3 regions of the Companilactobacillus sp. FL22-1 genome follow, and region 1 is predicted to be linked to each of the others. Evidence: predicted binding sites of a transcription regulator. Region 1 holds the regulator's gene; each other region holds the start of a gene.
What was found. The regulator NrdR, encoded in region 1, represses ribonucleotide reductase genes. The targets are predictions, from matches to a motif close to ACACNATATATNGTGT.
Positions count from the first base shown of each region.

Region 2: ACG72T_RS05055 (deoxynucleoside kinase) is a predicted target of NrdR. The motif match lies at 3,232-3,247, and genes of this name have one in related genera.
Region 3: nrdH (glutaredoxin-like protein NrdH) is a predicted target of NrdR. The motif match lies at 2,595-2,610, and genes of this name have one in related genera.

Region 1 covers NZ_JBINJY010000002.1:40,720-48,187, reverse strand. Annotated here, with positions in the region: gene thrS (threonine--tRNA ligase) at 1-1,460, opposite strand, end outside; gene ACG72T_RS01680 (hypothetical protein) at 1,640-1,789, opposite strand; gene dnaI (primosomal protein DnaI) at 1,761-2,669, opposite strand; gene ACG72T_RS01670 (DnaD domain protein) at 2,672-4,042, opposite strand; gene nrdR (transcriptional regulator NrdR) at 4,054-4,527, opposite strand; gene coaE (dephospho-CoA kinase) at 4,549-5,157, opposite strand; gene mutM (DNA-formamidopyrimidine glycosylase) at 5,139-5,966, opposite strand; gene polA (DNA polymerase I) at 5,976-7,468, opposite strand, start outside.
Region 2 covers NZ_JBINJY010000005.1:2,809-10,276, reverse strand. Annotated here, with positions in the region: gene ACG72T_RS05065 (DUF2207 family protein) at 1-738, shown strand, start outside; gene ACG72T_RS05060 (SpaA isopeptide-forming pilin-related protein) at 922-3,090, opposite strand; gene ACG72T_RS05055 (deoxynucleoside kinase) at 3,350-3,991, shown strand; gene ACG72T_RS05050 (QueT transporter family protein) at 4,125-4,619, shown strand; gene ACG72T_RS05045 (glycosyltransferase family 4 protein) at 4,848-6,047, shown strand; gene ACG72T_RS05040 (glycosyltransferase family 4 protein) at 6,040-7,074, shown strand; gene ACG72T_RS05035 (YbhN family protein) at 7,074-7,468, shown strand, end outside.
Region 3 covers NZ_JBINJY010000006.1:176,409-183,876, reverse strand. Annotated here, with positions in the region: gene nrdE (class 1b ribonucleoside-diphosphate reductase subunit alpha) at 1-1,948, opposite strand, end outside; gene nrdI (class Ib ribonucleoside-diphosphate reductase assembly flavoprotein NrdI) at 1,935-2,309, opposite strand; gene nrdH (glutaredoxin-like protein NrdH) at 2,311-2,541, opposite strand; gene ACG72T_RS06750 (LVIS_2131 family protein) at 2,807-3,433, shown strand; gene ACG72T_RS06745 (DUF2187 domain-containing protein) at 3,545-3,754, opposite strand; gene ACG72T_RS06740 (guanylate kinase) at 3,838-4,395, shown strand; gene ACG72T_RS06735 (C40 family peptidase) at 4,608-5,315, shown strand; gene ACG72T_RS06730 (ISL3 family transposase) at 5,449-6,699, opposite strand.

The sequences.
Region 1 (7,468 bases):
AATGTTTCGTCATTTCCAAGAGCAGTCTTTGTTTGAACATCAAGCTTTGGACCATAGAATGCAGCTTCACCTTCGGCTTCGTAGTACTTGAGACCTAGATCATCCATCGCAGCTTTCAACATTGATTGTGATTCGTTCCACATTTCATCGTCATCGAAATACTTTTCAGTATTAGCTGGGTCACGATAACTGAGACGGAATGAGTAATCGGTAATATCGAAGTCTTTATAAACTTCAACCATCAATTGCAAAGTACGCTTGAATTCTTCTTGGATTTGGTCAAGTGCAACGAAAGTGTGACCATCGTTTAGAGTCATTTCACGAACACGTTGTAGTCCACTTAATGCACCTGATTTTTCATATCTGTGCATCATACCAAGTTCAGCGATACGTAGAGGTAGGTCTCTGTATGAACGGTTGTGATGTTTGTAAATTTGAATATGTGAAGGACAATTCATTGGACGCAGTTCAAGCATTTCGCCGTCACCCATGTCCATTGGTGGGAACATGTCTTCACGGTAGTGTGCCCAGTGACCTGAAGTCTTATAGGCATTCAAGTTCATCAAGATTGGTGTGTAAACGTGTTGATAACCCCAAGCAACTTCCTTATCGATGATATATCTTTCGATCACACGACGAATTGTTGCACCATTTGGCATCCAATATGGAAGACCTGCACCAACTTCAGGATCAACGAAGAACAAGTCAAGGTCACGGCCAATTGTTCTGTGATCACGTTCTTTGATTTCTGCACGGCGCTTCAAGTCAGCTTTTAGGCCGTCTTCTTTGTAGAAGGCTGTACCATAAATTCTTTGAAGCATTGGGTTACTTGACTTACCTTGCCAGTAAGCACCAGCAACAGAAAGCAATTCGAAGTGTTTAAGGTCTTTAAGACTTGGAAGAACTGCGTCAAAACCAAAATCAACAAAACCATCAAGTGTATAAACGGGAATTTGAACTGAGTCGATAGCTGAAACAAGTGATGACTTGTAAGGATCATCCTTGAACATTGCTTCAAGATCTTTCTTATCCATCATTGATCTTTCGATCTTGTCGTTGTTTTTGATGATCTTGTTCATCAAAGCAGTGATTTCTTTCAGTTCATCAACGCTGATTTGACCTGACTTGCTGTCAGTATCAACATAGAAACCATCGTCGTTAGCTTGCTTTTCACCAAAGTGAAGGTCAGCTTTGAAGTTTTTAGCAGCAGCTGCAAAGATTAAAGCAGCAGTATTTCTAAGAACCTTTTGAGCATCCTTTTCATCTTCACCTGTGATAATTTCGATCTTACCATCTTGTTTAATTGGACGTTCAAGATCAACTAGAGCATCGTTAAGTTTACCAGCAACAGCTTTTTTACCGAGTGATGTGCTAATTGATTTAGCAACTTCCAAGGTAGTTGTGCCTTCGTCAAACTCCTTAACTGAATCATCTGGGAATGTTAATTTGATTTTTGACATAGACTATTTCCTCCTAAAATTTGATAACAAAAAAATACGTCCCTGAAGTATATCCATATTCTCAAATATGTACATACTTCAGGGACGTATTTCTACGCGGTTCCACCCACATTAAAACTGTAAAACAAATAAACAGTTTTCACTCAAATGGTTATAAAGTAACCGTCAAATATACAGTTTTATGTGAAAGTGGTAGCTTCAGTAATGGGTAAGCTTTCAGTAATCGTACCCTCCCTGAATAGAACCGAAGTGTTATCTTTCATTGGTTTCATTGAAACATTTATTTCTTTAGATTGCAAGTCATTTAGAAAATCTTCTGTTACTTCCATCAACAATGACTTCTCTGGATAAGTATCTGACCCGCTCCATGATCCGCTTAGCCTTAACGGGCTCTTCTTCTCCCCGTTGATTAATGGCCAAATGTTTTTCTAATTCCTGCATTGAAAAGTTGGATGAAAAGAAGGTTGGCAAATTCTCTTGCATCCGATATTGCAAGATCACACCCAAAACTTCATCGCGAATCCAACTAGACATCGAATCAGCTCCGATATCGTCGAGCATCAAGATTTCAGCGCCCTTAATCTGATTGACTTTATCCAAAACACTATTGGAACCGATTGAGTTTTTCATTTCAACCGCAAAAGTGGGAAAATGCATCATGGTCGTATGAACATCGTCTTTGAACAATTCATTAGCAATAGCCCCTAATAAATAAGTCTTTCCAACGCCAAAGTCACCCGCCAAGTATAACCCTGGCACGAAATTCTTTTGGTGCAAATATTGGTCGATAAAGTCCAAAGCTTTGGCCAGTGCTTCTTGGCGGCCGTCGCCATCGTAATCGTCCAATTTGGCATTGCGGATATCGGCAGGCATATCCATTAAAACAAACCCAGTTTCATACTGCGAGCGCTTCTTTTGATTGACGGTTTTTTCGTTAGGATAATAAGCCACTTCGATATTGTGATTATTGACGATCAGCTTAGGATAATAACCTTTGGACAATTCGCTGCTGTGATTCTTGTGATTATAAAATTCGTAGATACTAGCAGCACTAGTAGAAATCGCATCAGGATTGATCTGATCACTATTTTGCTTCAAAAATTCTTGGACGTCAGGATCCTTTAAGGCACCATTAAGCAAGCGACGATAGTCTTCCGTCAAATTCTTTGAATTCATATATTCTGCCAATCTGTTACCTAAATTTTCCATACTTAGTTGTCCTTATTTCTTAATTTTTTCAAACGTTCTTGGAGATCATCACGATTAACATTACTTGTCTTATTCGGTAATTTTGGCTTAACCTTGCTCCAGTCAGTTGCCTGTTCCACCCGGCGATTATTGTTGTTATTATACCGTCGCTTAGGATTTCGAGGTCGATTTTGGAAGTCGCTGATTCGTTGCAATGCCTGTTCAGGTGTCTTAACGCCATTTTGACTCCAATCATTAGCCACCGTTTCCATTAGGGGCAAACTTAAAGCTGGTGAATTTTGCAAAATATAGTAAACCAAGATATTCAAAACTGGAGCCGACAAGAATGCTTTCATCGACATATTACGTAAAGCTCTTGACTCAACACTACCGACGAACCCGCCATTTTTTTGCTTTTGGGCCGTTAAGAAGTCTGCCGGAACCATTGACTTGGCTTGTTGAAGTATCAATTGATCAGCTTGATTGAACTTAGTGACACTTTTATCTGCGGTCGATTCTTGAGCTTCAGTCTGAGCTTTAACTTTGATATTAGCATTTTTCTCAAAGAGATCTTGCACATGTTTTTTCAGACGTACTGGATCGATCTTTTCATTCACAATATCAGTCGTTGCATTGATTGCGCTAATGATCTGCATCTCGTCCAGCCCATAAAAAGACCGGAGACTCAAGATCAACTCTTGATTTTCTAGCAAATTGTCTTTACTGATCTTGGCCGACTGAGCGATACGATCACCAATCAATTCCCAATCTAACGGTTGAACCTTTTCGGCTGAAATTGCTGGTTTATTGGCCTTAGAAGTAACTTGAAAATTGTCACGCGCCGACTGTACTTCACTCGGAGTATTGATCAAGTCATTGTCGCTTAACTGAAATACTTCTAAAAAGTCCTTCGTGATCTCTTGAGAATTCTTCAAAATGAGATCTGACTGAGCATATTTATCGGCCAATAAATGATACTTTTTATCGCCAACTTGTTCGTACAAAAAGATACTCAACAAGTCATCTTTGAAAAAATGATTGGGAGTTAAAGGTTCAAATAACTGGTAAATATAATAAGTCCCTAGGTCATCCTTTTTTTCAAAAGTTCTGATCAATCCTAAAGCTTCATCTTTGATTCGAGCCTCATAAAAACGTTTTTGATCGATTCCCAAAAGACTGAATAATTCAGCATGCGACTTGCGTTGGGTAACCAATTCCTTATTCGGCAATTTTTCCCACAACAATAAATAGAGACTAAAGGCTTCAGTTCCTAAAATCGGTAAATATAAATCCGTCAAAACGTGACGATCGTCATCATTGAGATGGCCATTAGGCAAACACCAATAGCCAACTAGTGGTGTAAACTTTTCTGATTGAAAATTACTTGTTGACACTGGCATCCCTCTTATTTCTTGTCAATTTTATTTCCATTAGCCATCATCTCTTGAACTTCTTGCATGAAACTATTCATGTCTTTAAATTCACGGTAGACGCTGGCAAAACGAATGTAAGTTACATCGTCGACTTTAGCTAAAATCTTCATAACGTGTTCACCAATTACTTGTGAACGAACTTCACTCTCACCATTGGCTCTGATTTCATTTTCAACTTTGTCAACGATAGAATTCATTTGATCCATTGTTACTGGACGTTTTTCGGCTGCCCGAACGATTCCATGCAATAACTTCTCACGGCTGAATTCCTCACGGTTGCCGTTCTTTTTAATCACTAATAAAGGTGATTTTTCCAACCTTTCAAAGGTGGTAATTCTCGTACCGCAATATTCACATTCACGGCGACGACGAATAGCACGCCCTTCATCACTGGGGCGACTGTCGATAACTTTTGATGAATCATGATGGCAATGTGGACAAATCAAGATTCTAACCTCTTTTCTCAATTAAAGTTGCGATATTAACTTTTCGATTTCATTTTCAAGATGTGCTAAGTCAAAAGAATTATCAATCACAAAATCAGCTCGACTGCGTTTCTCATCCATCGACATTTGTGAATTGATTCGTTCTAAGGCGACTTTTTTAGTTAAATTATTTCGGGTCATTAACCGTTGCAACTGTACTTCTGGTCTTTCGTAAAGACTAATTATACCGTCAAAGTAGGTTTGATAACCACCCTCAAACAACAATTGAATTTCAAAAATAGAAATTGTCGAGCTGTTTGACCGTTTGACTGCCGCAATAGTCTTTAATATCTTCTCTTTGATCAATGGACGAGTAATCTGGTTCAATTTCTTTAGTTCTTGATGATCACTAAAAACAATTGCTCCCAATTTGGCACGATCCAAAGTCCCATCGGATTTGAGAACTTCGGTCCCAAATTGAGCTGTAATCTGCTGTAAACCGATTGATCCTGGTACGACTACCTCTCGTGCCACTGAATCAGCGTCAAAGACTTGAAAACCATGTTGGCGAAACATTGCTAAAACGGTTGACTTACCACTGGCAATTCCCCCGGTTAATCCATATATTTTACTCATTTGACGATCTGACATTTAGGACAAAAATGCGTCCCACGACCTCCAACTTTAATCTTTTCAATCTCTGTTTTGCAACGGGGACAAGGTGTTCCCTCTTTACCGTAGACTTTAAGACTATTCTGCATATTACCTTTGTGACCAGTCGCATCGATATACGAACGAACTGTTGAACCTCCGTTAGCAATAGCTGATTCCATCTCTTGATTTGAAGCAACAATAATAGCCTTGATATCCTCATCATTGAGGTGATTGGCTGGCGTTTGAGGATGAATCTTAACTTGCCACAATACCTCATCGACATAAATATTGCCCAAGCCACTCAAGCCTGACTGATCCAACAAGACCGTCTTAATATCTTTTCTATGACGCATAATTCTTGGCTTAAGTTTTTCAAAGGTAAAGTCAGGCGACAATGGCTCTGGTCCTAGCTTCATGATTGACTTGTTGGTCGACAATTCAGCCGTGGGCCACAGTTGCATGCGACCGAATTTACGCACGTCATTATAAATCATTTTTTCGCCATTATCCAAGCTGAAAATTGCATGAGAATGCTTATCAATCGCACTGGGATCAGCTGAAATACGGTAACGTCCTTCCATTCGTAAGTGACTGATTATCGTATAGCCATTATCTAAATGAATCAATAAAAACTTTGCTCGCCGACCAACATCAGTAATCGTTGCCCCAGTCACAAATTCACTAAACTGTTTGACATCACCCGTGATCAGATTTTGATAACGGATCTCTACATGAGTGATTTTTCGTCCTTTAACTTGAGAATTCAAACCACGTCTAACTGTCTCTACTTCCGGCATTTCTGGCATATTATCGACCTACTTTGCTTCGTACCAAGTATTGCCATGGGCTGTTTCAACTTTCAAAGGAACATCTAGTTTGACCGCTGAGTCCATCACACTTGGAACTAATTTTTCTAACGTTGCAATTTCAGATTTTGGTGCTTCAAAAATCATTTCATCGTGTACTTGTAATAACAAATTAGCTTGGAGCTGTTCTTTTTCTAACATCTTTTGCATATTGATCATGGCAACTTTGATAATATCGGCGGCACTACCTTGAATTGGCGTGTTCATTGCCGTTCTCTGGGCAAAATTTCTGATATTGAAGTTGCTGGAATGAATGTCAGGCAAATAACGACGACGATGCATGATCGTTTCCACGTAACCATTCTCACGCGCATATTTAACAATGTCGTCCATGTACTTCTTAACACCAGGATATTGTTCAAAATAAGATTCAATGAAAGCTGCCGCCTGTTTACGACTGATTCCAATATTTTGTGACAAACCATAATCACTGATACCGTAGACGATACCAAAGTTAGTAGCTTTAGCTTGGCGACGCATATCAGGGGTCACCTCATCAGTACTGTTCAAACCAAAGATCCGCATGGCAGTATGCGCATGGATATCATAATCTTCACGGAAGGCTTCTTGCATGTTCTCATCGCCCGAGATATGTGCCAAAACTCGCAACTCAACTTGTGAATAATCGGCAGAAAAGATCTCCCAGTCATCGTGTTGAGGTACGAAAGCTTTACGGATCTGCTTACCTTCATCGATGCGAATTGGAATATTTTGTAAGTTAGGATCGATTGAAGACAGCCGTCCAGTTTGGGTCAAAGTTTGTAAATAAATCGTATGGATCTTGTTGTCAGGTTGGACAAACTTCTGTAAACCAACAACGTAGGTTGATTGAATCTTCGAAATTTGACGATAATCTAAGACCATCTGGACGACTGGTGACTTATCCTTTAACTTCTCTAGGACATCCACTGAAGTTGAGTAGCCAGTCTTAGTCTTTTTGATTACTGGTAATTTCAAATCTTCAAACAAGACCACACCTAATTGTTTAGGTGAATTGATATTAAATTCTTTGCCGGCAGCTTGATAAATTTTTTGTTCAATTTCACTCAAACGGGTCGCAAACGTATTCTCCATCTCTTTAAGACGAGAAACCTCCACGGTAATCCCTTTGATCTCCATATTGGCTAAAACAATAGACAGTGGCAATTCAATCTCGTCATACAAGCTATCCTGGTCATTATCCTTTAGTTCTTTTAACATTTTGTCTTTCAAACTTCTAATAACCTGAGCCTTTTGGGCTAAGAAATTCAATAAGACTTCCGTATCTTCGGGAACCGCCTTTTTGACACCTTTACCGTAAAATTCTTCTTCAGAAGGTAAACTGACATTGTAATTCTTGGCAACTAACCCGATATCTTGCTTGTTGTCGTTAGTATCTAGCAAGTAGGCGACTAACAACATATCAAAGCTTACCCCTTCCAGTTGGCAGCCATAACGGTGCA
Region 2 (7,468 bases), on a different contig from region 1:
ACTGAGGACTTCTTTAAATATTTGATCAATGATATTGGTGATGGCACCAAGGTTACGCTCAAGCAAATAAAAAAAGAGGGCCGTGATTATGATGGTGAAAGCCGTTTTAAAGATCACTACAGTGCTTGGGCAAAAGAAGCTGCTAAAGATCGCCAACAATATCTTGATGTGCATAATATTGATATTGCTAAAGGTTTTCAATTAGCTGCTCTTACGACAACAGTCCTTGTTTTCATTATGTTTGTGATAAGTATGCTCTTCAATAAGCCAGTTCTAATGCCGGCTTTAATTGCATTGATTGTTGCAGCAATTGCTTGGGGAATTAATTGGTGGATGCATAAAAAAATCACCCCCTATACTGATGAGGGTGAGGTTGCTGTCAATCAAATTAGAGCTTTCAAACGAATGCTTGAAGATATCGACGATATCAAGATGGCAGAAGTGGGTGATATTATTTTATGGGAACAATTCATACCATTTGCAGTAGCCTTTGGTATTTCCGATAAAGTGATCAAAGCGTTGAAACTCAATTTTTCGCCTGAGCAAATTGATCAATCGGTGGCTTTGGTAAATTATATCGGACTTAGCCATGCTTTTGGTTCAAACAGTAGTCCGTTCCAATCCGCCTTTATGGGAGCGCTAGGTTCGACTGGTGCAGCCAATGTTTCTGGTGGTTCAGGAGGTTTTTCTGGTGGATCATCAGGAGGCTTTGGTGGTGGTTCTGGTGGAGCCTTTTAAAATTTAATTGTACATAAATGAGAGCGGAGGAATTGGGTTTAGTTTTCGAGCATTGATAAAAATAGAGCGGTAACTCGATTTTGAGTTACCGCTCTATTTTGCTTAAGCGGAAGAAATTATACTGTTGTTCCGCATTTATGTTGCAATATTAAAGATCAAACTATTAATTTGATAATTTCCAGATTATGCTTGACGACGTTTGAAAATAACTGTTCCTAATAAAACAATTAATCCTAAGACGCTGACAAACAAGTTAATTTGGTCGCCTGTTTGTGGCAACTTGTTAGAATTATTGTTACCAGAAGCTGTGTTTTGGCCTGTGGTTGAACCACCATTATTGCCAGAACCAGGATTTTCTGGATTGACAATTAAGCCACCTTCGTTATCTTCATTTTCATCAGTGTCAGGATCAGTAGTGTTACCTTCACCTTCACCTTCGTTATCATCATTTTCATCAGTGTCGGGATCGGTGGTATTACCTTCGTTACCACCGCCTTCACCTTTTGTTCTTGGATCAGAGGTCTCCAAAGTTCCCACTCCGATTTTGTCACCGTCATCAATTATTTCAAATGGAATCTTCTCAGGATTTAAATCAAAACCATCGGGAGCTTTTGTCTCTAGAAAATAATATTTACCAGGTTCTAAGCCGTCGATAGTCAAGATACCATCCTTACCAGTGACAGCTTTAGTAATGAAAGTACCATCTTCTTTGTATAAACTGTATTCGGCACCAGGGACACCAGTCGTCATATCAGCACGGTCAAACTTTTGTAGATCGACTGAATAAGTATCATCAAAACCTGTTTCATTTTCATTTTCAACTGAAATCATGGCTGGTGTGAGATTGTCTTTAGTTATGCTAAAATTAATCTCTTTTTGAGTAATTAAGTAACCAGCAGGAGCTTTAGTTTCTACGAGTGTATAGTCACCAATAGGTAAGTTATACAGATGACCAATACCTAGGCTATCAGTCGTTATTTTACCAACAACATTGCCAGCACTATCTTTGACCTCAAATTCAGCTCCAGATAAGCGATAGCCAGTCTCAGCATCCAGCTTCATAATAACAATTGAACCTTCTTCACTTCCAGCGGGTTCATCTTTAGCAGTTACATTAACTGTAGTTGAAGTTGAACCCGTGATCGTGAAGGGTACTTCATTGCCATTCACTTGATAACCGTCAGGTGCAGTTACTTCTTTAAAATAATAATTACCCTTGGCTAAATCTGTAACCGTTAATTGACCATTTTCATCGGTTGTTAAACCAGTTTTGATTGGTTCGTCGCTGCCGACTTTGTAAAGATCATAAACTGCACCAGCTAATAAAGTCGCATCGTTATCAGCACTTTGCTTAGTCAATGTGACAGAGCCAAGGATTTCGTTACCGTTACCGCTTCCCGAGTTGGTATTGCTGGTAACACTTCCGTCAGCCGAGCCTTGATTGTTATTAGATCCATTGCCAGATCCACCGTCTGACCATGTAAAGTCGGCATGGTTTTTGAATTTAAATCCAGCCATATTTTCAGGATCATTAATTCTTGTTTGGAAAGTTACCGCATAGAATTGATTGTCCTTTGGTAAATTACTGATTTCAAAACCATTGGTTGCTTCGTTCAATTGGTAACCACTGATAGGACCCTTCTTTTTATAGTAACCAGTCTTATCAGTCCAATATGCCTCGTATACATTAACAGTTCCAGGCACATAAGTCTGACCTGAAGTAGTTGAGTCAATGCGGTCGCTAATAGTTAAGTTTTTAAATTCTTGACTATTACGGTTGGCGAGGATGGTCCAAGTAACAATAGCATTACCATTCTCGTCGGTTCCGATAACACCCTTTTTTGAAAAGTCGCTATCAGAAGTGGTGACAGTCATATTGGCATGCTTGTCACCAATTTGAACATCGTTTTTACCAACGACCGCATCTTTACCAACACCGATACCGGATGCAATATTGATACTTCCGGTAAAGTCTTGCTTATTCTCAACATTTTCGTTGAAAGTAACAGTGATAGTATTGTCTGCATTTAAGACTGCATTACCAATCACATTACCGTCATTATCAATCAGTTCAATATTCTCTCCAGGTGACTTAACCTTCAAAGTAGTTGGCAAGTCGATTGTCCAAGTGTCGCCAGCTTGCAAATCTTTACCAGTTGCATCCCAATCGATGGTCAGGTTAACTTCGCTAGCAGTACCGTGATTCTTGTCCTTAATCGAAATACCACTCAGTAAATCATTCGTACCATAATTAGTTGCAGCCTTTGCAGTTGCTTGGCTGCTACTTATTAAAACGATGAAACTAAAGACCGCAAGGAGTGTAACTAGCAGATTGCGAAATCTTTTCCCCATAATAATTTCCCCTTTCTTCATTTGATACATCCCAATTATATGATGAATAATATTTATAAGAAAGGGAAATATTTATATTTTTATAATTTATTATTTCTAACTATATGTGTAGATTTATCAACTGTTTAAGCTTTGAAAACACTACCATATATTGTGAATTTTTGGAAAGCTATACAATATATGGACAAGAAGTGATATTATTATGAATGTTGTTTTTTTTACAAATAGAGATCGAATTGATATATGGAGGAGAATAATGATGATCGTATTGAGCGGCGCAATCGGAGCCGGTAAAAGTTCATTGGCAGCATTATTATCAGAACATTTAGGAACTGAGGCATTCTACGAACAAGTAGATGATAATCCTGTTTTGCCACTATTTTATAAGGACCCTAAGAAGTATGCTTTCTTGCTACAGATTTACTTCTTGAACAAACGTTTTGAATCAATTAAGAAAGCTATGGTGCAAGATAATAACGTCTTGGATCGTTCAATTTACGAAGATTCACTGTTCTTCCACATGAACGCTGATATGGGCCGTGCTACACCTCAAGAAGTAAAAGTTTACGATGAATTGCTTGATAATATGATGCAAGAACTACCATATGCTGCCGCAAAGAAAGCTCCAGACTTGTTAGTTCATTTAGACATTTCTTATGATACGATGATTCACCGCATCGAAAAACGTGGTCGTTCATATGAGCAACCAGAACAAGATCCCACTTTACCAGAATATTATCATCAACTATTGAGCCGTTATGATGGCTGGTATGACGATTATGATTACAGTCCTAAGATGAAGATCGATGGCGACAAGTATGATTTCGTTGAAAATGCTGATGACCGTCAAAAAGTGCTTGATTTAATTGATGAACAATTACGTGTTAGAGGAACTTTATAAGCGTTAATTACGAAAGATCGGCTAAGGCTGATCTTTTTTTAATTCTTGCTAGTCATAAAAAAGTACGATAATCTATTAAAGGCAGTTTGCACTGGTTAACCTGCTATAAATTAAAACAGTGGAGGGTTTTACTTTGAGTAACTTAAAAACTAGGGATATTACCAAATTAGCATTGATTGCAGCGTTATATGTTGCTGTGACGATTGCTCCGGGGATATCTGCACTTTCATATGGATCAATTCAGTTTCGGGTTTCCGAGATTTTGATGTTGTTGCCATTTTTCAATCATAAATACAGTTGGTCGTTGATCATCGGTTGTCTGATTTCCAATCTATTCAGCGCTCAACTGGGGATGTACGATATAGTTCTAGGTACGTTAGCGACAGCTATTGCCTGCTTGATCATTACTAGAATACCTGCTAAGAATAAGTTCTTGTGGACGGTTCCCGTTATCTGTGCCGTGGTCAACGGTATAATTGTCGGAGCCGAGTTACATTATGTGCTGAAATTACCTTTCTGGCTCAACTTTGTAACGGTCGGTTTGGGTGAGTTAGCTGTAGTAGCACTCGGAGCTGTAATTTTTTATTTCTTAATGGAAAATAAGGCTTTTAGTAGATTAGTTAGATAGAAACAGTGGATGAAGGGAGAGGTTCCTTCATTTTTTTGTTATAATCTACTTTATAAAGGTTAAAATTGATAGAATTCCTTTTTGTTGATATATTTTTGGAATTGAAAGTCAAAAAGTCAACTAAATAAGTTGGTTTGGAACAAGCCATAGTTAATAGTTTCAATCGTTGCTAAAAATTCGTTAATTTAATGAATAGTTCACACAGTATTGTGAGGAGATGTGTTTTTTATGAATGTCGGAATTTTTACCGATACATACTTCCCTCAAGTTAGTGGGGTAGCTACATCGATCCAGACGTTGAAAAACGACTTAGAGCGTAAGGGACATTCGGTTTATATTTTTACAACCACTGATCCCAATGTGCCAAAGAATACGATCGAGCCTAATATTTTTCGTTTAGCCAGTGTGCCTTTTATCTCATTTACTGATCGAAGGATTGCTATTCGAGGGATGTTTCATGCGGTCGATTTAGCTAAAGAACTTAAACTAGATATTATTCATACACAAACTGAGTTCTCACTTGGTATGATTGGAAAATTTGTTGCTAAACAGTTAAAAATTCCTTTCGTTCACACATATCACACAATGTATGAAGATTATTTGCATTATGTTTTGAATGGTCATTTGCTCAAGCCTTATCACGTTAAACAAATGACCCGGATCTTTTTAAAGAATGCTTCTGGAGTTATCGCTCCGAGTGTGCAAGTTAAAGAGACAATGGATCGTTATAAGATTAAAGCTCCAATCTCTATCATACCTACTGGGGTGGATCTGTCAGAGTATACTAAGCCCGTTAACACGTCGGAATTACGAGAGAAGCTTGGTCTTCAAGAGGACACTCCCGTTATCTTGATGCTGAGCCGAATTGCGTTAGAGAAGAAAATCGACCATATGTTGAAGTCAATGCCAGCATTATTGAAATATAATCCTAAGATCATGTTGGTAATCGTTGGCGATGGGCCTGATATGGATGAGTTAGTTCAAATGACTCAAGATCTAGGAATCAGCGATAATGTCATCTTCACTGGTGAAGTTGAGCATGACAAGATCTCACCTTATTACCATATGGCTAATATTTTTGTCTCCTCGAGTGATACCGAGTCGCAAGGGTTGACTTATATCGAAGCAATTGCTTCAGGTACGAAGATCATAGTTCGTAGTGCGCCTTATACGGATGCATTATTGACTGATCCGTCGGTTGGTGTAACATTCAATGAAGACAATCAGTTGGTACCAAAAATCAAGACTTATCTTGACCATCCAAGTTCCTTTGACGATCGAGAAGCTCGCCACAAGGTCTTGTACGGTATTTCGTCCGATGGTTTTGGGAACTCAGTGCTTGACTTTTACAGTCGAGCTGAAGACTACTTCGTCAAGGAAAAGCTTTCAGACCTATCAATCGATCCAGAGGAGTATTCGAATGATTAAAATTAATATGTTTTCATCTGCCGATAAAGTGGCTGGACAAGGTGTCGGCAGTGCCTATAAAGAATTGATCGGATTGTTGAAGGATCATTTTAGTGATGAGTTCGATGTCAAAATCAATGATTATCACGCAAGTGATCTAAGTCATTATCATACAATCGATCCGCAATTTTATTTATCGACTTTTTCTAAAAAGCGTGGTCGTAAGATCGGTTACGTTCACTTCTTGCCGGAAACTTTAGAAGGCAGTATCAAATTGCCTGAACCAGCTAAGAGTGTTTTCTACAAATACGTGATCAGCTTTTACAAACGTATGGATCAAATTGTAGTGGTTAATCCCACTTTCATCGATAAATTAGTCGCTCACGGATTGGATCGAAAGAAGATCAAATATATTCCTAATTTCGTTTCGACCGAGAATTTCTACGAGAAGACTGCCGAAGAGAAAGCTGATTTTCGTAAAAAAATGGGTATTCCAGCTGATAAATTCGTTGTTTTCGGCGACGGTCAAGTTCAAGAGCGTAAGGGTGTCGATGATTTTTACAAACTGGCACAGACTAACCCCGATATTATGTTTATCTGGGCCGGTGGCTTTTCATTTGGAAAAATCACCGATGGTTACGACCGTTACAAGGATATGATCGATAATGCTCCTAGTAATATGAAATTCACAGGTATAGTTGATAGAAATGATTTAGTAAACTACTATAATATTTGTGATTTATTCTTGTTACCTTCATATGATGAACTTTTTCCAATGTCAGTTTTAGAAGCATTCAGTTGTGGAGCACCAGTTTTGTTGCGTGATTTGGAACTTTATCGTGCAATCATTGACGGTTACTATCAAAAAGCTGATGGATTTGCTGATATGAACGCTTTCATCAATAAGGCCAATCAAGATCGAAGCATACTAGATGATTTCAAGCTCAAGTCTAAAGAAGCCGCAAATCAGTATTCGGAAGAAAATTTGAGTAAAATCTGGTATGATTTTTACACGAGTCAATATAATATTGCTAAACGGGATAAATAATGAGTAGAAAACAAATTGCAGCACTTTTTGTAATGTTGGGCTTAGGAGTTGGAATTTTCTGGTGGGAAGCTAGAAAAATCAATTTCAATTCTTTAGTTTCAACTTTTCGGAGTTTGAATTACTTTTGGCTCGCGGTGGCTTTCTTATCGATTTTGCTATCGTATGGGGTGGAAGCTTTAGTTTTACATACATTATTAAAGAAGAAAGAAGATCGTAAGTTTGGTTGGTGGGAAATGTATCGAATCCCCTTGATCCAAGCTTTGTTTAACGCAATAACGCCGTTTTCATCTGGCGGACAACCTGCCCAATTGGTTGGATTAATGCAATCCAAGATCGATGGTGGACGGGCTAGTTCAGTGCTGTTAATGAAATTCGTCATTTACCAAGCTATGGT
Region 3 (7,468 bases), on a different contig from region 1:
GTTCTTGAGCGGAGGCATAAGTGTCGATTACCTTACGCATGTCAGTATCATAAGCTGATTTATAATACTTGATTGTATCATTGCTTAGGAATGGAGCAGGGAAATACAATTTACCATTTTTCTTCTCCTGGCGTTCTTCAACCAAACGAGTGACTGGTTGTAAACTAGCACTGGTATTGTTGATATAAGAAATTGAACCAGTAGGCGCAACTGCCATGCGGTAGGCGTTATAAAGTCCGTCTTGCATAACGGCGTTCTTTAATTCTGCCCAGTCTTTTTCTTCAGGAATGAAGATATTACTAAAGAGTGCTTTGACTGAATCGAGTTTAGGAGCAAAGCTCTGTGCTAGATATTTATCGAAATAAGTACCATCAGCATATTTTGATTTTTCAAAGTTGGCAAATGTTTCATGACGTTCTTTAGCAATTTGGTTGCTTTCGACTAAAGTCCAATAATTCAAGAGCATGAAGTAGACATTGATAAATTCAATCGCTTCAGGTGAGCCGTATTCAAGATGATGGCAAGCTAAAAAGGTATGTAATCCCATAGCGCCTAAGCCGATAGAATGACTCATTTTATTACCGTTAGCAACTGGGGGAACGGCAACGATGTTGGAAGCGTCACTGACAAAAGTCAAGGCACGTGTCATTGAACGGATCGACTTACCAAAGTCAGGACTTTGCATCATATTGAGAATATTAGTTGAACCAAGGTTACAACTGACATCTGTTCCTAATTTAACGTACTCTTGGGCATCGTTTAATTCTGAAGGAACTTGAACTTGTTGAATTTCAGTACACAAGTTACTCATAATGATCTTGCCATCGATTGGGTTATCACGGTTGACGGTATCAATGTTAAGTACGTAAGGATAGCCAGATTCTTGTTGTAACTTACTGATTTCGTCTTCTAATTCACGGGCTTCAATCTTATATTTTTTAATACGATCATCTTTGACCAGATTGTCATATTCTTTCGTAATGTCAATATAGGAGAAAGGAACGCCATAGACTTTTTCAACGGAATAAGGGCTGAATAAATACATGTCTTCGTTGTTACGAACTAATTCGTAATATTTATCTGGCACAATAACGCCTAGTGATAGTGTCTTTACACGGACTTTTTCGTCGGCATTTTCTTTTTTAGCAGATAGAAATTCAATAATATCAGGATGGAAAACATTCAAATAGACCGCACCAGCACCTTGTCGTTGACCGAGCTGATTACTGTAACTGAAACTATCTTCGAGTAGTTTCATAACGGGCAAGACCCCAGAAGATGAGTTGTCAACTCCTTTGATAGGTGAGCCAGATTCACGAAGGTTAGATAGAGTGATACCCACTCCACCACCGATACGGGAAAGTTGTAACGCACTGTTGATTGTACGACCAATACTATTCATATCGTCAGTAACTTGTAGTAAGAAACAAGAGACATATTCGCCACGACGTTTTCGACCAGCGTTTAAGAAAGATGGTGTAGCGGGTTGATAACGTTGGGCAATCATTTCAGTGGCTAAACTTTGAGCTAATTCTTGATCACCATTGGCGTATAAAAGTGCATTGAAAAGAATTCTCATCTCATAATTTTCAAGATAGAAGTTACCATCATTAGTCTTTAGAGCATATTGATTGTAGAACTTGTAAGCTGCCATAAATGATTGAAATTCAAAATGTTGATCCAATAGGTCTTGATATAGTTTTTCAATAAAGTCGATTGAATATTCTGAGATAACTTCTTTTTCAATAAAATCATTCTTGATCAAATAATTAAGATGATCTGAGAAGCTGTCAAATTGCATGGTATTGGGTTTGACGTTCTCTTCAAAAAAAGCTTTGACGGCCTCTTTATCCTTATTCAAAGGAATTTTTCCATCCACGGGGATGTTGATTTCATTGTTCAATTTGAAATAATTGAGCTTAGTTGCATCTAAATTATTTAATCCCAATTTCGTTCACTACTTTCTTAAATTTTTCGACATCTTTTTGAGTACCATTAAATTCAAATTGGAAGACAACTGGCACATTTAGACCAGCGGCAATGTCTTTCGCCGTATGATTGTAAAGTGTATTAAAGTTACGATTGCCACCCCCGGCAACCCCAACACAATTTTTGGCATTATCTTCATATTGAAGAAAGTCGATGACAGGGTCCATCATATCGTCGTCATAAGCTGGCACGATTAGAATAAATGGCCGACCCATCTGATAGAATGGATCGGCATCGTTTATTTCATATCCATCGATTCCAAGCTTATTAACAAAACGCTTTGTTTGACCGGTAATTGAATAATAAGCTATCTCTTTCATTTTATCCCACAAGCTCCTTTAGACTGTCTGGACGAAAGCCCACGATAGGGTCCATATTTGAGTTCATTACAACAGGAACGCTTTGGAAACCTTGTTGTTTGAGAGCATCAAGATATTGTGGTTCTTGATTGATATTTCTTTCTTCAAAAGGCACATTGTGTTCTTTTAAAAATCTTTTAGTCATTTTGCATTGCATGCAGTTATTCTTGCTATATACGATTACGTTGTTCATGTTATTACTTCCTCTCACTTGTTCTTCATCAGTATAATCATTTGATTCTCTAAACACAATATATTGTACCTGATATAACGAACGGCACACGATATAGCGTGGTTATGCTATCATTACAAAAACTCGCCAAACACATGTACCCACACATTTTCTATCGTTTCGCAGTTCATTTTCAAATAATTTTTCGATTCGTGGTAAAATTAGCGTAATGACTATTATAGAGTTATGTAGAATTTAAAACAATTACTTTAGTTGGGAGAAAACTATGAATTCTTGGAATTTTGTAGGGATTATTGCATGGATTATTGTTGTTGCACTGCTGATCTTTGTAGTATTTAATATTAGAAATCGACATTTAAAAATTTTAGTAGTCCAAAAAGGTAAAATAACCTGGGCAACTATTTTAACGGACTTAATAGAGTTTTTAGTCGTTATTTTGGCTGTAAGTGGTTTGTTGTATACAAGCTTGTTTACTAAAGTTGACTTAACGAATGAAAAAGAAGTTGCTGTAACTTATAATTACGATCCGCTAATCGTGCAGACGACTAATGATGGTCAAGGATATTACGTAAAAATAGATAAGAAAGAATCTAATAACGCTACCGATGTTTATCAATATTGGGTAAATGATTCGACATATAATGTTTCGAGTCAAAATGCGGCTATTTCAGATGCGACCTTACCATTCACGGTTTCCGGTCTAAAATTAGATTGGCCAATGAATAAGATCAAGAAGATGGATTCTAAATATCAAGATGCCTATGTAATTACGGTTCAGGCTAAGTATAAGAGTAATTTCATTAATGGCTTAGGATTGAGAGCAGGCCGTTATGCAATGGATTATCGTGTTTTAAGAGTCCCAGCGCGGTCATTTATTAATGTGGTTAAGTAATGATTATTAGAAAGTCATGGAGTCGGAGAATTCGTCGTTGAATTTTCTGGCTTTTTTAATCCTAACAACAAAAAAAAGACAGGACCAATGGCCCTGCCTGAAAAATTATTACTATTTAGCTTTTTTGATTTTTTTGATACTAACAACGATCTTATTGTTTAGTTCCATCTTATTAGAATTATCTTTAGGATCGTTTTTAACAATTTCCATCAAAGCTGAATGTTCGTAGATCTTTTCAACTTTGCCTTGGAAAGGGTAATCCATATCTTCATCAACGGAGCAATCGTAAACTGTACCAACTTTTAAGTCTTCTATTTTCATAGCAAATTCTCCTCGGATTAATTACTTAACAGACTAGTATAATAATATAGTAGAAGAAATATTTCAAATATGGGAGTCCAAGAATGGATAAAAAGATCATCGTCATTACTGGCGCAAGTGGAACCGGAAAAACGACAATTAGTAAATATTTACAAGATACCTATCATATACCGAGTGTCATAACTCACACTACTAGATTACCACGTCTAGGAGAAAAAGACGGAGTCGACTACCATTTTGAGACTAAAGAAAGTTTTTTGAAGAATCATTATCTGGAAAAAGTCGAATATAGTGGTAATTGGTATGGTTCCTCAGAAGAGAGTTTGGAAAAAATGTGGCAGCAATATGATGTTGTCAGTATTGTGGTGGATACCAAAGGAGCTATTTCTTATAAAGAAAGGTATGGAAAAAGGGCAATCGTTATTTTTCTAGAAGTTGATCTAGCGACAGTCACTAAACGATTAGAGGTGCGTGGGGATGATATGCACCGTTTGCAGTCCCGAATTTCGAGCGACGAATTCCAACGAGACTTGCAAATTCCAGCCGAATTGAGAGATAAAAGTTATGAAATTACCAATAATGACTTAAAAACAACACAAGAAAGCGTTAACAAAATACTATATAACGAAAAAATCAATTAATTCTAATTTCACAAAAAGGTCCTAATCACTTCTATGTAAGCGATTAGGACCTTATTTTATTGTGAATAATAAAGTGTAACATTCTTATACAATTGTTGTAACAATTCTGCAATATTCAGAGAGTATTATAGTCATCGTTGAGTGATAAGAAATTAATAATTAAGAAAATTTAAACAATAAAAAAAAACAAACCATTACGGGGGATTTCAATTTTGAATACTAACGTTAAAAAGAGTCTTATTTCATTTACAGCTGCTGCAGCATTGGCAGTTACAGGTTTAGGTCTATCAAATGCTTCTACAACAAAAGCTGCTTCACAAATTTTAGATAATGCACCATCAGTTGTACGTACAAATACAACATCAATGCTTTACACAACACCATCTGCACAAGGCAAGTCTGCTGGACGTGCATTGGCTGCTAACTCATCATGGAGAGTTGGCCAAGCTGTTAAAGATGATCAAGGTAACACATGGTACCAAGTTGCTACAAACGAATGGGTTAACGCCAGCGATGTTACAGATGCAAGTACCGTTACACAAGCAGCTGCTTCAGATACATCATCAGCTGAAAACGTTGTTAACACAGCTAAGAAGTATTTAGGTACACCTTATGTATGGGGTGGTAAGACACCTTCAGGATTTGACTGCTCAGGTTTCACATCATACGTATACCAAGAAGCAACTGGTAAGAGCATCGGTGGTTACACAGTAGCTCAAGAAAGTGCTGGTACACAAGAAGCTGTTTCTCAAGCATCAGCCGGAGATCTATTGTTCTGGGGTAGCAAAGGTTCAACTTACCACGTAGGTATCTACTTAGGTAACAACCAATACATCTCTGCACCACAACCAGGCGAATCAGTTAAGATTTCAACAATCTCAGGTTACTTCATGCCTTCATTCGCTGTTAAAGTTCTATAATTCACATTCAAAATTAAAATCATTCGCAAATACAGAGGACTGTCGAAAGACAGTTCTTTTTTTTGGGCTCTTTGTCAAATCGTATTGATGAATAGTTTTTGTATGAAAGGCATCCTCTCGTAGGATGCCTTTTTTATGCACAAATAAGTCTTATTCTCTTAAGAAAATGGTCAAGATTTTTAAAACCATAACTGATATGTTTGAGCTTTTTTATCTTTCCGATGGTCCCTTCAAGGGGACCATTGGAGTAAGACATTGTACAACTATTTCTCACGTAATTTAAATTCTTACGTAACGTTGAAATAGACGTATCCATAGCGGTGTTGTTCTTTTTATACCCGTAAATAGTTTCTTCGAGTAGTGATATGTCGTGTTCATGTATTGCTTTCTGAACACCTTGATAAACATCATAGGTATTTTTAAAAATCGGTAAGCTATCAATGGCTATATCGATAACGTTTTGTGTTGTAGTATATTCATTGATACCAAAGATATACTTTACTTTCTTGTCGTCTACATCTGCCTCAGGCAGATGGTAGAGACGCCAATTGGATTTAAGAACTTTGTATAGGCGTGAGTGTTTATCATTTATCTTTTTCAGATAATTAATTCTAACCTGATCTAAGGCCCTGCTACACAGCTGAACTATATGAAACCTATCAACTATTATTTGAGCATTAGGAAAGATTCTATGAACGACTGACTGATAATTGGCATTCAGATCAATAGAAACGGTCTTTACTGCTTGTCGTTCCGACAAGCTATAGTTATTTATAAAGTGTTCAGTTACTGTTTTAGACAATCGGTCATGAATAAGTTCAATTAGATGATGCGTTTGCGCATCAATAGCTATAAAAGTGAATATACCGTTAACTGAGCGGAATTCATCAAAGCACAGGTTCTCAGGGAGAACGTTACATCTATTTGGTAATTTAATATTGCCATATAAGATTCTACTTACTGTATTTACTGATACTCCGATAATCTTAGCCATAGATGTTAATGTAAAAGATTCTCTTGCCATAGCGAATATCCTATTTTGAACTTGTTTGGTCATAGTGTGATTTTTGATTAATAGATCGCTGTGGGCACCGCAGGTGCTGCCACAGTTCTTACAAATATAACGCTGTTTATTGAGTACTAAATGATATTCAATACCGTTAAAACTGGCCAATCTGGCATTAGTTTTTCTTTTTCCATTTTTAACTAATGAGTTTAAACCACATTGTGGACATCGATACAGTTTATAAGTTAAATCGGCACTTACGACTTTTATATGTTTTATAACGCCACGATTTTTAATCATAGCGTCTTTAACTGAAACATTACTCATGTTATTGTCTTTTATATCAAGTGCACATAGTATAGAATTGTCTTGGGACATTATTGTTTTCTCCATGTTTGATTAGGTTTCGTCGCTTAAATCTTAACATGAGAACAGTGATGTTCTTTTTTTATTTTCTAGAGACAAAAAAAACTGGCATTGATTATTCATCAATACCAGAAAGTATAGAACCTTTTTTTGTGGCTAGATGGAGGGAAGGGGATTGGTTCACTGCCGTCATCCGCTCCAGTTCTGGGGGATATGGAACGTGGTGGGTCGACTTGGAGCCAAGAAAACCGCTTGTCTTCAAGCTCGACCTTTTACTAAATTGGCAAAAACCGCCAATTAAGTAAAATTTCACCACTGATATCCCCCAGAACTTCCGCTCCTGACTAGGTCTACTGCATATTTTATTTTTTAGTGATATATATAGAAATCCTACATTCTTGATTGTGCTTGGTAGGAGTGGAAGCTGAAAACCTAGGTACTTAAAGGCAAAAGATAAAGGACAAGACAAAAAATGTATTGAATTGACTTATGTTTATATCAATTCAATACATTATTTAATTTCAATTGAAATCATCAGTTCTTTTTGCTTTTAGGATTTTAAGTTCTTGACCTTAATCTTTAGCCTTTGAACTTGCCTTAGCTCTTGAACCTGTTCACTTGAGGGATATCCAAATATGTTTTAACATTCTAGGCTGTAGTGAGAGCTCTGAGGGGTCTCAGCCATGAAATTGTTCTTAGTGGGCGAAGCACACTTAGAACAAGGCTCGACTTTGAAACAATTGTGCACTTCAATTGGTTCAAAGCGATGCCCATGGCGTTC